DNA from 3 places in the Cupriavidus sp. TMH.W2 genome. Region 3 is predicted to be linked to each of the others. Evidence: predicted binding sites of a transcription regulator. Region 3 holds the regulator's gene; each other region holds the start of a gene.
The links. The regulator sigma-54, encoded in region 3, starts transcription at its own class of promoters, with help from an activator protein. The targets are predictions, from matches to a motif close to TGGCANGNAANCTGCTTT.
Positions count from the first base shown of each region.

Region 1: a site for sigma-54 is predicted at 1,720-1,737, ahead of ACREYQ_RS20285 (phenol hydroxylase subunit). Genes of this name have one in related genera too.
Region 2: a site for sigma-54 is predicted at 1,657-1,674, ahead of ACREYQ_RS22580 (formate/nitrite transporter family protein). Genes of this name have one in related genera too.

Region 1 is NZ_CP193793.1:588,724-594,357, forward strand. It holds gene poxR (phenol degradation transcriptional regulator PoxR) at 1-1,251, shown strand, start outside; gene ACREYQ_RS20285 (phenol hydroxylase subunit) at 1,773-1,997, shown strand; gene ACREYQ_RS20290 (aromatic/alkene monooxygenase hydroxylase subunit beta) at 2,048-3,043, shown strand; gene ACREYQ_RS20295 (MmoB/DmpM family protein) at 3,076-3,357, shown strand; gene ACREYQ_RS20300 (aromatic/alkene/methane monooxygenase hydroxylase/oxygenase subunit alpha) at 3,393-4,913, shown strand; gene ACREYQ_RS20305 (phenol hydroxylase subunit P4) at 4,945-5,304, shown strand; gene ACREYQ_RS20310 (NADH:ubiquinone reductase (Na(+)-transporting) subunit F) at 5,342-5,634, shown strand, end outside.
Region 2 is NZ_CP193793.1:1,085,228-1,090,861, forward strand. It holds gene ACREYQ_RS22570 (phosphoglycerate kinase) at 1-361, shown strand, start outside; gene fba (class II fructose-bisphosphate aldolase) at 404-1,441, shown strand; gene ACREYQ_RS22580 (formate/nitrite transporter family protein) at 1,842-2,654, shown strand; gene ACREYQ_RS22585 (protein kinase domain-containing protein) at 2,656-4,389, shown strand; gene fdhE (formate dehydrogenase accessory protein FdhE) at 4,424-5,287, opposite strand; gene ACREYQ_RS22595 (formate dehydrogenase subunit gamma) at 5,284-5,634, opposite strand, start outside.
Region 3 is NZ_CP193792.1:422,314-427,947, forward strand. It holds gene hprK (HPr(Ser) kinase/phosphatase) at 1-661, opposite strand, end outside; gene ACREYQ_RS02010 (PTS sugar transporter subunit IIA) at 742-1,197, opposite strand; gene hpf (ribosome hibernation-promoting factor, HPF/YfiA family) at 1,619-1,969, opposite strand; gene ACREYQ_RS02020 (RNA polymerase factor sigma-54) at 2,018-3,499, opposite strand; gene lptB (LPS export ABC transporter ATP-binding protein) at 3,635-4,435, opposite strand; gene lptA (lipopolysaccharide transport periplasmic protein LptA) at 4,493-5,140, opposite strand; gene lptC (LPS export ABC transporter periplasmic protein LptC) at 5,261-5,634, opposite strand, start outside.

The DNA of each region.
Region 1 (5,634 bases), on a different replicon from region 3:
GCCACCGGCTATACCTCCGCGCTGATGGGGCGCACCATCCTGTACCGCGAGGTGGAGTGCATTGCCTGCGGGCACCCGCACTGCCGCATCGTCGGCAAGCCGGTGGAAGCCTGGGAAGACGGCGCACAGGCGCTGGCGCTGTACCAGCCCGATCCGGTGATCGAAACCATCATCGCCCTGCAGAGCGAGGTCGAGCACCTGCGCGCGCTGCAGGGCACCCCGGCCACGCCGGCCGACCTGGTCGGCACCTCGCCCGGCTTCCGCGCCGCCTGGGGCCTGCTGCAACGCGCCGCGGCCAGCAACGTGACCGTGCTGCTGCTGGGCGAAACCGGCGTGGGCAAGGAGCGCTTCGCGCAGGCGCTGCACAGCGTGAGCGGGCGCGCCGACAAGCCCTTTATCGCCGTGAACTGCGCGGCGATTCCCGACGAGCTGATCGAGTCCGAGCTGTTTGGCGTGGAAAAGGGCGCCTTTACCGGCGCCAGCCAGTCGCGCCCCGGGCGCTTCGAGCGCGCGCACGGCGGCACCCTGTTCCTGGACGAGCTGGGCGAGCTGTCGGCCTCGGCCCAGTCCAAGCTGCTGCGCGTGCTGCAGGAAGGCGAGGTCGAGCGCGTGGGCGGCACCGGCACGCGCAAGGTGGACGTGCGGCTGGTGGCCGCCACCAATGTCGACCTGGCCGAAGCCGTGAAGCAGGGCACCTTCCGCAAGGACCTGTACTACCGCCTGAACGTCTACCCGGTCACGATCCCGCCGCTGCGCGAGCGCCTGGACGATATCCGGCCGCTGGCCGAGCGCTTCGTGGCCCGCTACGGCGCGCGCCATGGCAAGCGCATCGTCGGCATCACCGACCGCGCGCTGGCCGAGCTGCGTCACTATGACTGGCCCGGCAACGTGCGCGAGCTGGAGAACGTGATCGAGCGCGGCGTGATCCTGGCCAGCCAGGGCGGCCAGATCACCGCCGACCACCTGTTCCTGCCGGGCACCGTGGCACCGGCGGTGGATACCGCGCCGCGCCTGGGCGCGGGCGGCACGCTGCCAGACCTGCGCGAAGCCGCGGTCCATGCGCTGCTGGACCAGATGTCCGAGCAGCAGCTGGCGCTGGGCGATGTCGAGACCGTGCTGATGGAGGCCGCGATGCAGCGCGCCGGCGGCAACATGAGCCAGGCGGCTCGGTTGCTGGGCATTACGCGGCCGCAGCTGGCGTACCGGTGGAAGATGCGCGGTGCGCGTGGGGGTAACGGTAACGGTAACTGAGGCCGTTGCACGGTTCAGATACTGACGGTTTGCTCCCCTCTCCCGCAAGCGGGAGAGGGAGCACACAAGCGTAGATCAAGCCGTTCACACGATCCTCTGCGCCAGCCATCTCCTCTGCTTCTCCCCGGCCCCTCGCATTTCCCCACTTGATCATTTGATGCAGCCCCTCCAGGCCGCGCATCGTCCCGCATCCGCCAGATGCTGCGCCGCGCCAGCGATTTTCCCCTGTCGGATCAAGCCCCTTCATCCATGTGTTCCACGCCCGCTGCTGCGCCGCAGGGCAATCGCGCCTCCATCCGAACGCTACCCGCAAACGCCCGCCCTGCGCGGCTTTTGATCATTTGATCAAGGCTTTTGCGCAGCTTCATCAATTCATCGATGCGTTTCGCGCGGACCTTTCCGGGTTAACGCGCACGCTCGCCACCGCCAATTCCCCGCATTCCTTGTCCCACCGCGCTTCGCGGCCGCTGGCACGGTCTTCGCAATAAGGCCTGCGTCCAGCCAACGCAATGGAGCGCGCCATGAACACCCCGTCGGTTCCCCTGTTCGAAGCCACGCCGCGCTACGTGCGGGTCGAGGGCCGCACCCCGGAAGGGTTTGTGCAGTTCGCCTTCAGCGTGGCCGACCCCGAGCTGAACGTCGAACTGATCATGCCGGAGCCGATGTTCGAAGCCTTCTGCTGCGTCAACCGCGTGCGCTTCCTGCCGCCGCTGGAAGCTTCGCCGCAGCCGGAAGCCGACGACTGACGCCGCAGCCACCGCATCACAAAGAGAGAAGGGATACAGGAGACCACGCGATGCAAGTCGATATCAAGACCCAGCAGATCCAGCCGCTGCGCCAGACCTACGGCCATGTCGCGCGCCGCTTCGGCGACAAGCCGGCGTCGCGCTACCAGGAGGCGACCTACGACGTGCAGTCGGAGGTGAACTTCCACTACCGCCCCACCTGGGACCCCGGCTTCGAGCTGTATGACAAGCGCCGCACGGCAATCGTGATGCAGGACTGGTACGCGCTGAAGGACCCGCGCCAGTTCTACTACGGCGCCTATGTCACCGCGCGCGGCCGCCAGCAGGATGCCACGGAGAAGAGCTTCGCCTTTGTCGAGAAGCGCGGCCTGCTGCAGGCGCTGCCCGCTGAATGGCAGGAACGCCTGGCCACCGGCCTGCTGCCGCTGCGTCATGTGGAATGGGGTGCCAACATGAACAACTTCTATTGCGCCGACTACGGCTGGGGCACCGCCATCACGCAGGCCTGCACCTACTGCGCGATGGACCGCCTGGGCATTGCCCAGTACCTGTCGCGCATCGGCATGCTGCTGGATGGCAATACCGGCGTGGCGCTGGAGCGCGCCAGGGTGGCCTGGCTGGAAAGCGCCGCGTGGCAGCCGCTGCGCCGCTTTGTCGAGCACACCTTTGTCACCGGGGACTGGTTCGAGACCTTCGTGGCCCAGAACCTGGTGCTCGACGGGCTGCTCTACCCGCTGGTCTACCAGCATGCCGACGCGGTGATCGCGCGCGCCTGCGGCACCGGGCTGGCGGTGCTGACCGAGTTCATGAACGACTGGCGCGACGAGCACGCACGCTGGGTCGACGCGGTGATCCAGGCCGCCGCGGTCGAGTCCGACGCCAATCGCGTGCTGCTGTCCGGCTGGGCGCGCGCCGGCTGCGCCGAAGTGGCGCAGGCGCTGGTGCCGGTGGCCAATGCCCTCACCGGCGAGGACGGCGCGCAGATGGTGGCGCTGTGCCGCGAGCAGTTCGAAGTCCGCCTGGGCAAGCTCGGCCTGGCTGGCTGATCCGCCCGCAACGAACCCCACGGAGATACGCCATGTCAGCCACCGCCGCCAACGTCTACATCGCCCTGCAGCACAACGACGACACCCGACCCATCATCGACGCCATCACCGAGGCCAACCCGCATGCGGTGGTGTCGCAGTTCCCCGCCATGGTCAAGATCGACGCCCCCGGCCACCTGACCATCGTGCGCGAGCTGGTGGCCGGCAAGCTCGGCCGCGACTGGGACCTGCAGGAGATCCACCTGAACCTGATCTCGCTGTGCGGAAACATCGACGAAGACGAAGACGCCTTCACGCTGCGCTGGAACGCCTGACACCGCAGCGGCATAGAGAACATCACGGAGACATCATGGACGCACGCAAGAAGCTCAACCTGCGCGAGAAGTACGCCTCGATGACGCGGGACCTGGCCTGGGAAACGACCTACGAGCCGATGGACAAGGTTTTCCCGTTCGACAAGTACGAGGGCATCCGCATCCACGACTGGGACAAATGGGAAGACCCGTTCCGCATGACCATGGATGCCTACTGGAAATACCAGTCGGAGAAGGAGCGCAAGCTGTACGCGATCATCGATTCGTTCGTGCAGAACAACGGCCACCTGAACGTATCCGATCCGCGCTACCTGAACGCGCTGCGGCTGTTCCTGACCGGCGTGACGCCGCTGGAATATGCCGCCCACCGCGGCTACGCCCACCTGGGCCGTCACTTCCGCGGCGCCGGCGCGCGCGTGGCGGCGCAGATGCAGTCGATCGACGAGCTGCGCCATGCCCAGACCCAGCTGCACACGCTGTCGGTCTACAACAAGTACTTCCACGGCTTTGGCGAATGGCGCCACATGCACGACCGGGTCTGGTACCTGTCGGTGCCCAAGTCCTACTTCGAGGACGCGATGAGCGCGGGGCCGTTCGAGTTCATCACCGCGATCTCGTTCTCGTTCGAGTACGTGCTGACCAACCTGCTGTTCATGCCGTTCATGTCGGGCGCCGCCTACAACGGCGACATGGCCACGGTGACCTTCGGCTTCTCCGCGCAGTCCGACGAGTCGCGCCACATGACGCTGGGCCTGGAGGTGGTCAAGTTCCTGTGCGAGCAGGACGCCGGCAACATCCCGATCCTGCAGAAGTGGCTGGACAAGTGGTTCTGGCGCGGTTTCCGCCTGCTCACGCTGGTCGGCATGATGATGGACTACATGCTGCCCAAGCGGGTGATGTCGTGGGCCGAGGCCTGGGAGATGTACTTCGAGCAGGCGGGCGGGGCGCTGTTCAAGGACCTCGAGCGCTACGGCCTGCGCATGCCCAAGTACCACGAGGTCGCCACCAAAACCAAGGACCGCATCACGCACGAAGCGTGGGCCACCTTCTACAACTACGCGGGCGCAGCCGGCTTTCACACCTGGGTGCCCAAGGCCGACGAGATGGCATGGCTGTCCGAGAAGTACCCGCAGACCTTCGAGCGCTACTACAAGCCGCGCCTGGACCACTGGCAGGAGCGCCAGCAGGCCGGCGAGCGCTTCTACAACGCCACGCTGCCGATGCTGTGCCAGACCTGCCAGATCCCGATGGTGTTCTCGGAGCCCGACGACCCCACCCAGACCTGCTACCGCGAAAGCAGCTACCACGGCATGAAGTTCCATTTCTGCTCGGACGGCTGCAAGGATATCTTCGACGGCGAGCCCGCCAAGTACGCGCAGGCCTGGCTGCCGGTGCACCAGATCTACCAGGGCAACTGCGGCGGCGCCACGCTGGAGGACGTGCTCAAGTGGTACCGGCTGAACCCGGGCGCGGACAACCTGGACTTCGAGGGCTCGCAGGACCAGCGCAACTGGAACGCCTGGAAGGGCATCGGGCCCGCCGCGGACGCCGCCTGAAGCCGCCCCATCACAAGACAAGGAGACAACCATGCCCGTCGTATCCATCGGCGACTACGCCTTCGAGGCGGCCGACCGCGAGGCCGTGTTCCACGGCAACCGCCTGCTCTATATCGGCTGGGACGGCCACCTGCTGTTCTGCGCCCCGCATTGCTTCCCGTTCCCGCCGTCGATGCCGCTGCGCGAGGTGGTGGACAAGGTGCTGCCCGGCGTCTACGGCTACCACCCCGACTTTGCCCGCATCGACTGGGGCCAGGTGCAGTGGCTGCGCGCCGGCCAGCTCTGGCAGCCGGACCTGGACCGCTCGCTGGAAGAGAACGGCCTGGGCCACAAGGACGTGATCCGCTTCCGCACGCCGGGGCTGGACGGCATCGGCGGCAGCCGCAGCTGAGGCGCACGGGCGAGCGCACCACCGGAAGGAGACCAAGATGTATTCGCTGACCATTGAACCGATCGGGCAGACCATCCCCATCGCTCCGGGGCAGACCGTGCTGGATGCCTGCCTGCGCAACGGCGTGTGGTTGCCCCATGCCTGTTGCCACGGCTTGTGCGCCACCTGCAAGGTGCAGGTGGTGGACGGCGAGGTCGACCAGGGCGAGGCGTCCAGCTTCGCGCTGATGGATTTCGAGCGCGACAACGGCCAGTGCCTGGCCTGCTGCGCGACCGCGCAGTCCGACCTGGTGATCGAGGCCGATATCGAGGAGGACGCCGATGCGCTGGG
Region 2 (5,634 bases), on a different replicon from region 3:
GGCCACGGTCAAGGACGTCAAGGACGTGGCCGACGACGACATGATCCTGGACCTCGGCCCCAGGACTGCCGCCATGCTGGCCGAGCAGTTGAAAGCCGCCGGCACCACCGTCTGGAACGGCCCGGTGGGCGTGTTCGAGTTCGACCAGTTCGGCAACGGCACCAGGGTGCTGGCCCAGGCCATCGCTGAATCGAAGGCATTCTCGATCGCCGGCGGCGGCGACACGCTGGCCGCGATCGCCAAGTACGGCATTGCCGACCGCGTGGGCTATATCTCCACCGGCGGCGGCGCGTTCCTGGAATTCCTGGAGGGCAAGACGCTGCCCGCGCTGGCCGTGCTGGCGCAGCGCGCCGCCACCTGAACCCGACCTCACCGTTTCTGCATCACGTAAAGGAGCTTCACCATGGCACTCATTTCCTTGCGCCAGATTTTGGACCATGCGGGAGAGTTCGGCTACGGCGTGCCGGCTTTCAACGTCAACAACCTGGAACAGATCCACGCCATCATGGAAGCGGCCGAGGAAACCGACAGCCCGGTCATCCTGCAGGCCTCGGCCGGCGCCCGCAAGTACGCCGGCGAGGCCTACCTGCGGCATATGGTGCTGGCCGCGGCCGAGACCCATCCGGACATCCCCATCGTGCTGCACCAGGACCACGGCTCCAGCCCGGCGATCTGCCAGGCGTCGATCCGCTCCGGCTTCACCAGCGTGATGATGGACGGCTCGCTGCGCGAAGACATGAAGACCCCGTCGGACTACGACTACAACGTCGACGTCACGCGGCGCGTGTGCGAGATGGCGCATGCGATCGGCGTGTCGGTGGAGGGCGAACTGGGCTGCCTGGGCTCGCTCGAAACCGGCCAGGCCGGCGAAGAGGACGGCGTGGGCGCGGCGGGCACGCTGTCGCACGACATGATGCTGACCGACCCGGCTCAGGCGCGCGACTTCGTGGCCCGTACCGGCGTGGATGCGCTGGCCATTGCCATCGGCACCAGCCACGGCGCCTACAAGTTCTCGCGCAAGCCCACCGGCGACATCCTGGCGATGGACCGCATCCGCGAGATCCACGAGCAGATTCCGGACACCCACCTGGTCATGCACGGCTCCAGCTCGGTGCCGCAGGAATGGCTGGAGATCATCCGCCAGTACGGCGGCGACATCAAGGAGACCTACGGCGTGCCGGTCGAGGAGATCCTGCGCGGCATCAGGATGGGGGTGCGCAAGGTGAATATCGACACCGATATCCGCCTGGCCATGACCGGGGCCATCCGCAAGTCCCTGGCTGAAGACCGCAGCGAGTTCGACCCGCGCAAGGCACTGTTGGCGGCCAAGAAGGGGGCGAGGAGCGTGGTGAAGCTGCGCTTCGAGGCCTTCGGCTGCGCCGGACAGGCTTCGCGGATCAAGCCGGTGGCGATGGAGAAGCTGGCCCAGCGCTACCGCTAGTCCATTGAATCATTGAAATGGCAGGCACCGACCAATTTCAGTGATTCAGTGGACTACGTGGCGATGTGCATCGCCCGACCTTGCGGCGCCGGCGCGGCTGAGCCCGCACCAGGATTGGGATTGTCTCGGGCACTCGCGCCCGCACTCGCACCAGAGCCGTGCAGGTCCTCCGGCGCAAGTGCCCCGGAAGACAGGCATACAGTCGTGTCACACCCAGGCATGGGAGTTGCATGGCTGCTTGCCATCAGGTCAATGGCGGCTTGGTGCCGGTCCCAGCCGTCGGTGAAGCGGCGGACCGGGACACGTGGACAACGGCGTCCGCATCCGGGGCAGCAGCATGGGCTGCTGCCCCGGATGCGGACGCTTTTTATTTTGATCTCACCGTTCAAAGGAATGCGCGATGGCCTATTTAGCTCCTGCCGAGTTTGTCGGCAAGATGGTCGATGCTGGTGAATCCAAGCTCTTGATGTCCACCCGGGACACCCTCATCCGGTCCTACATGGCTGGCGCAATCCTGGCGTTGTCTGCCGCGTTCGCGGTCAGCGTCAACGTCAATACCGGCAATCCCCTGATCGGATCATTGCTGTTCCCGGTGGGGTTCTGCATGCTCTACCTGCTGGGATTTGACCTGTTGACCGGTGTCTTCACGCTGGCTCCGCTCGCCGTACTCGACAGGCGTCCAGGGGCCACTTGGGGCGGCGTGATTCGCAACTGGGGGCTCGTCTTCTGCGGCAATTTCGCCGGCGCACTCACCGTGGCAGTATTCATGGCCATCATCTTTACCTTTGGCTTCACCGAGGCCCCGAACGTGATCGGCCAGAAGATAGGCAGCATTGGTGAGAGCCGCACCCTTGGCTACGCCGCCCACGGCGCGGCGGGCATGCTGACCCTCTTCATCCGCGCCGTCATGTGCAACTGGATGGTGTCCACCGGCGTCGTGGCAGCCATGATGTCCACCTCGGTTTCGGGCAAGGTCATTGCCATGTGGATGCCCATCCTGGTGTTCTTCTACATGGGATTCGAACACTCCGTGGTGAACATGTTCCTCTTCCCCTCCGGCCTGATGCTCGGCGGCAAGTTCACGCTGATGGACTACCTGCTCTGGAATGAACTTCCTACCGTGCTCGGCAACATCGTCGGTGGCCTGACGTTCGTCGGCGCGGCGCTGTACTCCACCCACTACAAGACCGCACCGAAACGCGTCCTGGCTTGAAATGAGCATCTTGCGCGTCTCAGTCGGCCAGTGTTCGCAAGCCGGGCGCAAGCGCGTCAACCAGGATTTTCATGGCGCGGCGCTGCCTGCCGAGCCGCGGCTCAGCACCAAGGGCATCGCCGTTGCGCTGGCCGACGGCATCGGCAGTAGCGCGGTCAGCCAGGTGGCCAGTGCCGCCGCCGTGCACGGCTTCCTGGACGACTACTATTGCACCGCCGAAACATGGACCGTGCGGCGGTCGGCACAACGCGTGCTGGCGGCACTCAATTCCTGGCTGCACGCGCAGACCCAGCGCAGCGATGCGCGCTTCGACAAGGACCGCGGCTACATCTGTACCTTCAGCGCCTTGATCTTCAAGGGGCGGGAGGTACACCTGCTTCATATAGGCGACTCGCGCATCTACCGGCTGCATCCGCAGGCCTGGGAACAACTCTCGGAAGACCATCGCATCCGCGTGTCTTCGGTCGAGTCTTACCTGGGCCGGGCGCTCGGTGTTGGGCCCACCGTCGAGATCGACTACCGCAGCTGGCGAGCCGAAGCCGGCGAGGTTTACATCCTTGCCACTGACGGCGCCTATGAATACCTTGACAGCGTCGCCGTGCACCAGGCCCTTGCAGCGCATGCCGATGACCTTGACGCCGCCTCGGCAATGCTGGTGTCTGTCGCGCTGGCGCGGGGCAGCGAGGATAACGTCACTGTCCAGCTGGTGCGCGTGGACGAGTTGCCGGACCTCGACACGCAGGACCTGCATACCGAACGCCGGTGCCTGGCCCTGCCACCTCCGTTGCAGCCGCGCATGCACTTCGATGGCTATCTCATTGTGCGCGAGCTGTATGCGAGTTCACGCAGCCATGTGCACCTGGCAGTGGACCAGCGCAGCGGCCGTCATGTTGCGCTGAAAACGCCATCCGTCGGTTTGCGCGAGGATCCGGACTACCTTGACCGCTTTCTCCTGGAGGAGTGGGTGGCACGCAGGATCGATAACGCACATGTGCTCAAGCCTCATGCAGCCGACCGTCCGCGACAGTATCTGCATGTTGCGATGGAATACATTGACGGACATACGCTGGCGCAATGGATGACAGACTACCCGGCCCCGGATCTGGACACCGTGCGCCGGATCGTGGGACAAGTCGCCAAAGGGCTGCAGGCCTTCCATCACCGGGAAATGCTGCACCAGGACTTGCGGCCGGAGAACGTGATGATAGACCGCGCGGGCACGGTCAGGATCATCGACTTTGCGGCAGTGCATGTGGCGGGCCTGGCCGAAGGCACGCGCACCCCATACGCGCAGGCGCCGGTCGGCGAATTGCAGTATGCCGCTCCGGAGTATTTCCTTGGGCTGGGTGGCAGTCCTGCGTCCGACCTGTTCTCGCTGGCAGTGATCACGTACCAGATGCTGACCGGGCAATTGCCCTATGGCCTGCAGGTAACACGCCTGCGCACTCCCCGTGATCTTCGGAGCCTGCGCTATATCCCTGTGCGCGAGCGGCGGCCAGAATTGCCCCCGTGGATCGACGGTGTGCTGCGCAGAGCCTTGCATCCGTGCGGGCGCAAGCGGCACGAAGCGCTGTCCGAGTTCATTCAAGACCTGCACACCCCCGCACGTCAATACCAAAGCCGCCGTCCGATCCCGCTTCTTGAACGCAATCCAGTGCGCTTCTGGCAGTCACTGACGCTGCTGCTGGCGCTCTCGGTCATGTTGCTGCTGGGCTTGCGGCTCACAGGGCATTGAGCGCGCATTGGCGCCGCAATTCCCGAATGCGGCCTCATCCCGGCAGAGCGAAGGGATTGAACCCGGTGCGTTGATAGCCCTCCGCCGTCACGGCATCGTCCAGGGCCAGGGTGGCCAGGTCGTCGGCCACGGCCTCGGCTTGCGGGTCGCGTTCCAGTGAGATGACCTTCAGATAACCGTGGCATACGCCGCAGCTTTCGGCGCGCACCGTGGCTTCGGCGGTGTCCAAGCTGAGGTAATCAAGGTCAGAGGCCTCGCCGCAATTGGTGCATTTCGCCCGCACCATGTGCCACGCGCTCTCGCAGAGCGCGCAATGCAGATAGCGCATGCCCTGGCGATCGCCGGTCAGGATCAGGCTTGCCACGGGGGCGGTGCCACAGACCGGGCAAGACGCGTGCTCGGCCGGGCCGCTGACGGGCACGGGAGCCGCCCGCGCGGCGCTGGCACATTGCAGCGATAGCGATGCCCACAGGAAGGGCGCGATTGCGGCCGGAACCGCGTCAAAGCGACCTTCGGCCAGCGCCCGGGCGGCGCCAAGGCGCGCATCCGCAGGCAGGTCGCGCAGCGCCGCAAGATGTGGGGCGACCGTCGCCGGAGCATCGTGTGCAAGCCGCTCAAGCATGCGGTCAAGCAGGGGACCCCAATGCCCCGCCTGAGGGATGGCCGTGGCGTCGGTAGCGCCGGACCCACCTGCCGCGGGCAGGAGCGACGCCTGCACCTCGGCCACGCGGGCGGCCAGGCGCAGGTAATCGGCAAGGTCGTGCCCTTCGGCCAGCGCGCGCAAACGCGCGGCGCGGCGGCTGTACAGACCCGCAAGGTCTGGCTGGATCACCGGCATGAAATGGCGGGAGGCCTGGTCCGATTGCGGTGCTCCCGGCGTGGTCGGATGCTGGCTCATGCCTCGTTCCCCTTCGCTTTCGACTCTTTTGCCTTCAGTTCGCCATACCAGCGGTCATGGTGCTGCCTGGCCCAGGCACGCGAGACGTAGCCCGTCACCATGCCCGTGATCGAGCCGCGGACCCAGATCGCCAGGTAGATATGGCCCACGATCAGCAGGATCAAGCCGATCCCCGCGACGGAATGGGCCAGGATCGCCAGGCGGAGCACGGGAATCGGGAAGTATTCGGCGAAATAGGCGCGCCACATGATCAACCCGGACAGCAGCAGGGCCAGTATCGAAGCCATGATGAGCCAGAACAGCACCTTCTGGCCGGCGTTGTACTTGCCGATCTGCAGCGGTTCGCC
Region 3 (5,634 bases):
TCTTGATATCGAGCAGGCCCAGGCCGCGCACTTCCAGCAGGTTCTGCAGCAGCGGCGGGCAGCGGCCCTCAATGAAATCCGGCCCCAGCCGGACGAAGTCGACCGCATCGTCGGCCACCAGCCCGTGGCCGCGCGAGATCAGTTCCAGGCCCAGTTCGCTCTTGCCCAGCCCCGATTCCCCCATGATCAGCACGCCCATGCCCAGGATGTCGAGGAACACGCCGTGCATAGTCACGCGCGGCGCGGAGATGCGCGACAGGTACAGGCGCAGGTGGTCGATCACCGCCGCCGACGATACCGGCGTGGTGAACAGCGGCGTGGACGAGCGCGTGCAGCGCAGTTCCAGGTCGGGTGGCGGCTCCATGCCGTCGGCGATCACCAGGAAAGGCGGCTCCAGCAGGATCAGCTCGCCCATCTGGCGCTTGCGGGTCTCGTCGTCCAGGCGCTGGTAGTAGGTGATCTCGGGTTTGCCGAGCACCTGGATGCGGTTCGGGTGGATCAGGTTCAGGTGGCCCACCAGGTCGGCGGCGGAGGTGGCTTCGCGGGCGAACTCCACGTCAAAGGCGCGGTCCGCGCCCTCCAGGCCGGCCACCCACGAGAGTTTGATGTCGGCTGCGTTGTCGTCGAAGATGGACTGGGAGGTGACGCCGGTGAGTTCCATGCGGGATGACTGGTAGGGCGGTGTGCGAAGCGCGTGGCGCCTGCCCGGTCTGTGCCGGCCCGCTTTGGGGGATCAGAGGATCAGGGGTGCCATGCGATCAGCAACTCGTGCACGGCATCGGGCGTGGGCAGCGTCGCCAGCCCTTCGCGCATGTCGCGGTCCGAAAGCAGTTGCGCGATCTCGGACAGGATTTCCAGATGCTGCTGCGTGGCCTGTTCGGGCACCAGCAGGAAGATCAGCAGCGATACCGGCTTGCCGTCGGGCGACTCGAACGGAATCGGCTCGGCCAGGCGCATGAAGGCGGCCAGGGGATGCTTCAGTCCCTTGATGCGGCCATGCGGGATCGCCACGCCGGCGCCCAGGCCGGTGGAGCCCAGCGACTCGCGCGCAAACAGGTTGTCGGTCACGATGGCGCGTGCCACGCCATGGTTGTTCTCGAAGAGGAGCCCGGCTTGCTCGAACACACGTTTCTTGCTGGTGACGCTGACGTCGAGATTGATGTTGCCGGGTGGCAGCAGTTTGGCCAAACGATTCATGGGCGATGCGCAGGATTTCAGTTAGCGGGCGGATCGTTCCGCCGGGCAGGGGGCTGGCTCCGGGCTGCCCCTGGCCTGGCCGGAGGCGTTCGGCCCATTATAGAGCAGCGGCCACCCTCGCATTGTGCAGTGCAGCGGAGCAAGCTGGTGCAGAACGATACATGGCGATGCAATCGTGCCTCCGGGCCGGGAGCCGTCGCACCGATGCAGGGCGCGGCCAGGATTCCCTCTCTTTGTATGGCGCAGCATACACCTTGCCGCCGCGCTTGCGAACACCCTTGCTCATTCGGGTGAAAAGCGTTTGCTCCGGCGCCACAACCTGCCGTGGCGCCACGCATGGGCGCAAAAAAGCCGCGCTTCGTGGCGCGGCTTGCCTGGTCAATCCTGATTCAGCAGCCCTCTTCGGGGCCGCCGGGCACGGTCATTGCTGCATCTGCGCTGCGGCCATCTGGTACTTGACCGCTTCGCGGTCGTGGCCTTGCACGCGATCCTTGTAGCGGATCACCTGACGGTCCAGCTTGTCGACGAGTGCGTCGATCGCTGCATAAAGGTCTTCGTGATGCGCCTCGACAAAGATGTCCTTGCCCTTGAGATGTAGATTGATTTCTGCGTACTGACGCCGGTCCTTTTCCTTGTGATTGTCGACAGAGAGCAGCACGCTAACGCCAATGACCTGATCGAAATGCCTGACGATTCGCTCCAGCTTCGTTTCCACGTACTCACGCAGAGGGGGCGTGATGTCCAGGTGGTGTCCACTGATCTTGAAGTTCATAGCGCTTCTCCTTCTGAAAGAGCCTCACCAGGCAGGCGGTGGGCTCGGCTACAAAGACTTGCGGAGATTGACTGCGGGGATCTTCAGGGCCTCGCGATACTTGGCAACGGTGCGTCGTGCGACAACGAAGCCTTGCTCACCCAGCAGTTCGGCGATGCGACTGTCGGAAAGGGGATTCCTCGGGTCTTCGGCTCCTATCAGTTGCTTGATCAAGGCGCGGATGGCCGTTGATGAAGCCGCGCCACCGGTTTCGGTGGACACGTGGCTGCCGAAGAAGTACTTCAGTTCGAAAGTACCCATCGGCGTTGCCATGTATTTATTGGTCGTCACCCGGGAGATGGTTGACTCGTGTAATCCCAGTGTATCGGCAATCTCCCGCAAAACCAAGGGGCGCATGGCGATTTCACCGTGGGTGAAAAAGTTCTTTTGACGCTCGACAATGGCTTGCGAGACACGCAGGATCGTATCGAACCTTTGCTGGATGTTCTTGATCAGCCAGCGTGCCTCCTGCAGTTTCTGCTGCAACCCCGCGGTGCCGGTTTCCCCTTTTGCGCCACGCAGGATTTGTGCATACATATCGTTGATGCGCAGCCTCGGCATCACATCCGGGTTCAGCTGCGCGATCCAGCCGCCGCCGCTCTTGCGCACGAACACGTCCGGCACCACGAAATCGGCTTCCGGGCGGCTGTAGGCATGGCCCGGGTAGGGCGCCAGGGATCGGATCAGGTCGTGCGCGGCCTTCAGCGCCACTTCATCGACCTGCAGCGCCTTCTTCAGCCGCGTGTAGTCGCGTACTGCAAGCAACTCCAGGTGATTGGTGACGATATTCAGCGCCAGGTCGCGCTGCGGGTGGGTCAGGCGGCGCAATTGCAGCACCAGGCACTCGGCGGCATTGCGCGCGCCCACGCCCGGCGGGTCGAAGCTCTGCAAGAGCGTCAGGATCGCATGGACTTCGTCGAGCTCGAATTCGAGTTCTTCGGGCAACTCCGCGCAGATCTCTTCAAGCGAGGCGCTCAGGTAGCCATCGTCGTCGAGCGACTCGATCAGGAAGATGGCCAGGCCCTTGTCGCGCGCCGAGATCTTCAGCGGCGTCAGCTGCTCCATCAGGTATTCGCGCAGCGTGGGCTCGGCCTCGCGCAGCTGCATCGGCGTCTTTTCGTCCTCGTCGCCTTGCGGGCGGCGGGCGAAGTCGTCCAGGCTCCAGTCACTGCTGCCGTAGTCGTCGCCGCTGTTGTTATCGCCAAAGCTGTCGTCGTCACCCGCGCCGTCGGCGCGGGCGTCGCCATTGCCCTGCGGTTCGGCGGGGGCGGGCGCGGGTGCGCTCTGGACGTTGACCGAGCCATCGGCGGCCACGCGCAGCGGGCTCTCGATCCAGTCGTTCTCACGCTCGAGCAGGGGGTTTTCCGTCAGGGCCTGTTCGACTTCCTGCTGCAGTTCCAGCGTGGAAAGCTGCAGCAGCCGGATCGACTGTTGCAGCTGTGGGGTGAGCGCCAGGTGCTGGGAGAGGCGGAGCTGTAGCGACGGTTTCATGCGACCTATTTTATGCGCATCTTTCCGATGTTGGAACGGAAATTGCTATCGCTGATGGGTCGTGATCGCCGCTGGCTGTGGCGCGTCCGCGCGCGCCCCGCCGGAATGCCTGCCCGCCAGGGGCAGGCCGTCATGTCACATGCGGAAGTTCTCGCCCAGGTAGACGCGCCGCACGGCGTCATTGGCGATGATGTCCTCGGGCTGGCCTGCGGCCAGCACCGCGCCTTCACTGATGATGTAGGCGTGGTCGCAGATGCCGAGCGTCTCGCGCACGTTATGGTCGGTGATCAGCACGCCGATGTTGCGCGCCTTGAGGAAGCTGACGATGCGCTGGATTTCGCCCACGGCGATCGGATCCACGCCGGCGAAGGGCTCGTCCAGCAGGATAAAGCGCGGCGACGACGCCAGCGCGCGCGCAATTTCCACGCGGCGGCGCTCGCCGCCCGACAGCGACAGCGCCGGGTTGTTGCGCAGGTGCGCGATCTGCAGGTCGTCGAGCAGCGCATCCAGGCGGCGCTCGATCTCGGCCTTGGCCAGCGGCTTGCCCTTGTCCAGCTGCAGTTCCAGCACCGCGCGGATGTTCTCTTCGACGTTGAGCTTGCGGAACACCGAGGCTTCCTGCGGCAGGTACGACAGCCCCATGCGCGCGCGCTCGTGGATCGGCAGGCCGCTGATATGGTCGCCGTCGAGCACGATATCGCCCTCGTCCAGCGCCACCAGGCCCACGATCATGTAGAACGACGTCGTCTTGCCCGCGCCGTTGGGGCCGAGCAGCCCGACCACTTCACCGCTTTTCACGTCGAGCGAGACGTCCTTGACCACCGTGCGCGAGCCATAGCGCTTCTTCAGGTGGCGCACGACCAGCGTGCTGCCGCCGGGAAGGACGGTGGAGGCTTCGACGGAAGGCTTGTCGGCGATGGTTGCGGTATCGGTCATGGGCACAGTCAGGCGTTCGGGCGTTTCAGGCGCGGGCGGGCAGGTCCGCGCCCGGCGTCATGGTTTGTTGGCGGGCGCGGGGGCCGGCTTCAGGTCCAGCGGCGAGCCGCCGCTGCCCGGGGTGCCGGCTTTCGGGTCCTGGCGCGGCGACAGCACCGCACGCACGCGGCCGGACGAATTGGCGGCCGCGGCGTCGCCGCTGCCGCCGGCAGCCGTGTAGAACTCTTTGCGGCTGTCGTAGGTCAGCACCGCGCCGCGGATCTCGTCGAGTTGCTTGGCACCCTGCAGGCGCGCCATGCGGGCATTGCCGATCAGCTTGGAGAATTCCTGCTTGCCGTCGTATTCGATGCGGTCGCCCCAGCCGTCGATGTATTCGTCGACGCCTTCGCGCTTCTGCCGGATATAGGCCTGCTTGCCCGGCTTGGCGGTGGCCACCGCGAACTGGTAGCCCTCGGGGTCGGTGCGCAGTTCGGCGGCGTCGGACCTCAGAATCATGGTGCCCTTGGTCAGCACCACGTTGCCGGTCAGGGTATAGATCTGCTTGACGTCGTCGTAGCTGGCGTTGTCCGCCTCCAGCACCATCGGCTTGTCGCGGTCCGCGCGCTCGGCAAGGGCAGGCTGGGCCAGCAGGCCGAAGGCCATGGCCAGCGCGAGCAGGGCCGGGGCGGTGCGTCGACGGGACGAAGTCGTCAGGGAAGCGGTCATGTTGGCAGGGTTGCTTGAGGGCGTCGGGATACGTGGTGGCGCGCTTTCACGCGGGTTTGCACGGGTTCGTGCCGGCCGGCACGCTCCGGCGCCGCATGCGCGGCCCGGCAAGGCCAGGGTTCAGGACCCCGGCGCGCGGGCCGGCGACGGGCCGGTGACGATGGTGCCGCGTACATTGCCGAGCAATTGTACTTCGCGGGTGACGTTGTTGAAGATCAGGCCGTTGGCAGTCATCACCGAGGGGCCGCGCGTGAGCTTGACCGGCTTGTCGGTCTTGACGATGTCGTCGTTGACCAGCAGCTGGAAGTAGCTCGATGCCGCGGTCAGCTGCGGATCCCTGGACGCGTCCGCGCCCTGCTGGCGCAGCACGAAGCCGTTGCCGTACAGGTCGATCACCGAGCCTTCGGCGTTCATGCGGCCGAGGTCGGCGCGGGCGGTCACCGGCGGGCGCTCCGGCTCATACGCGCGCATGGCGGGACGCGTGACCTCGTAGG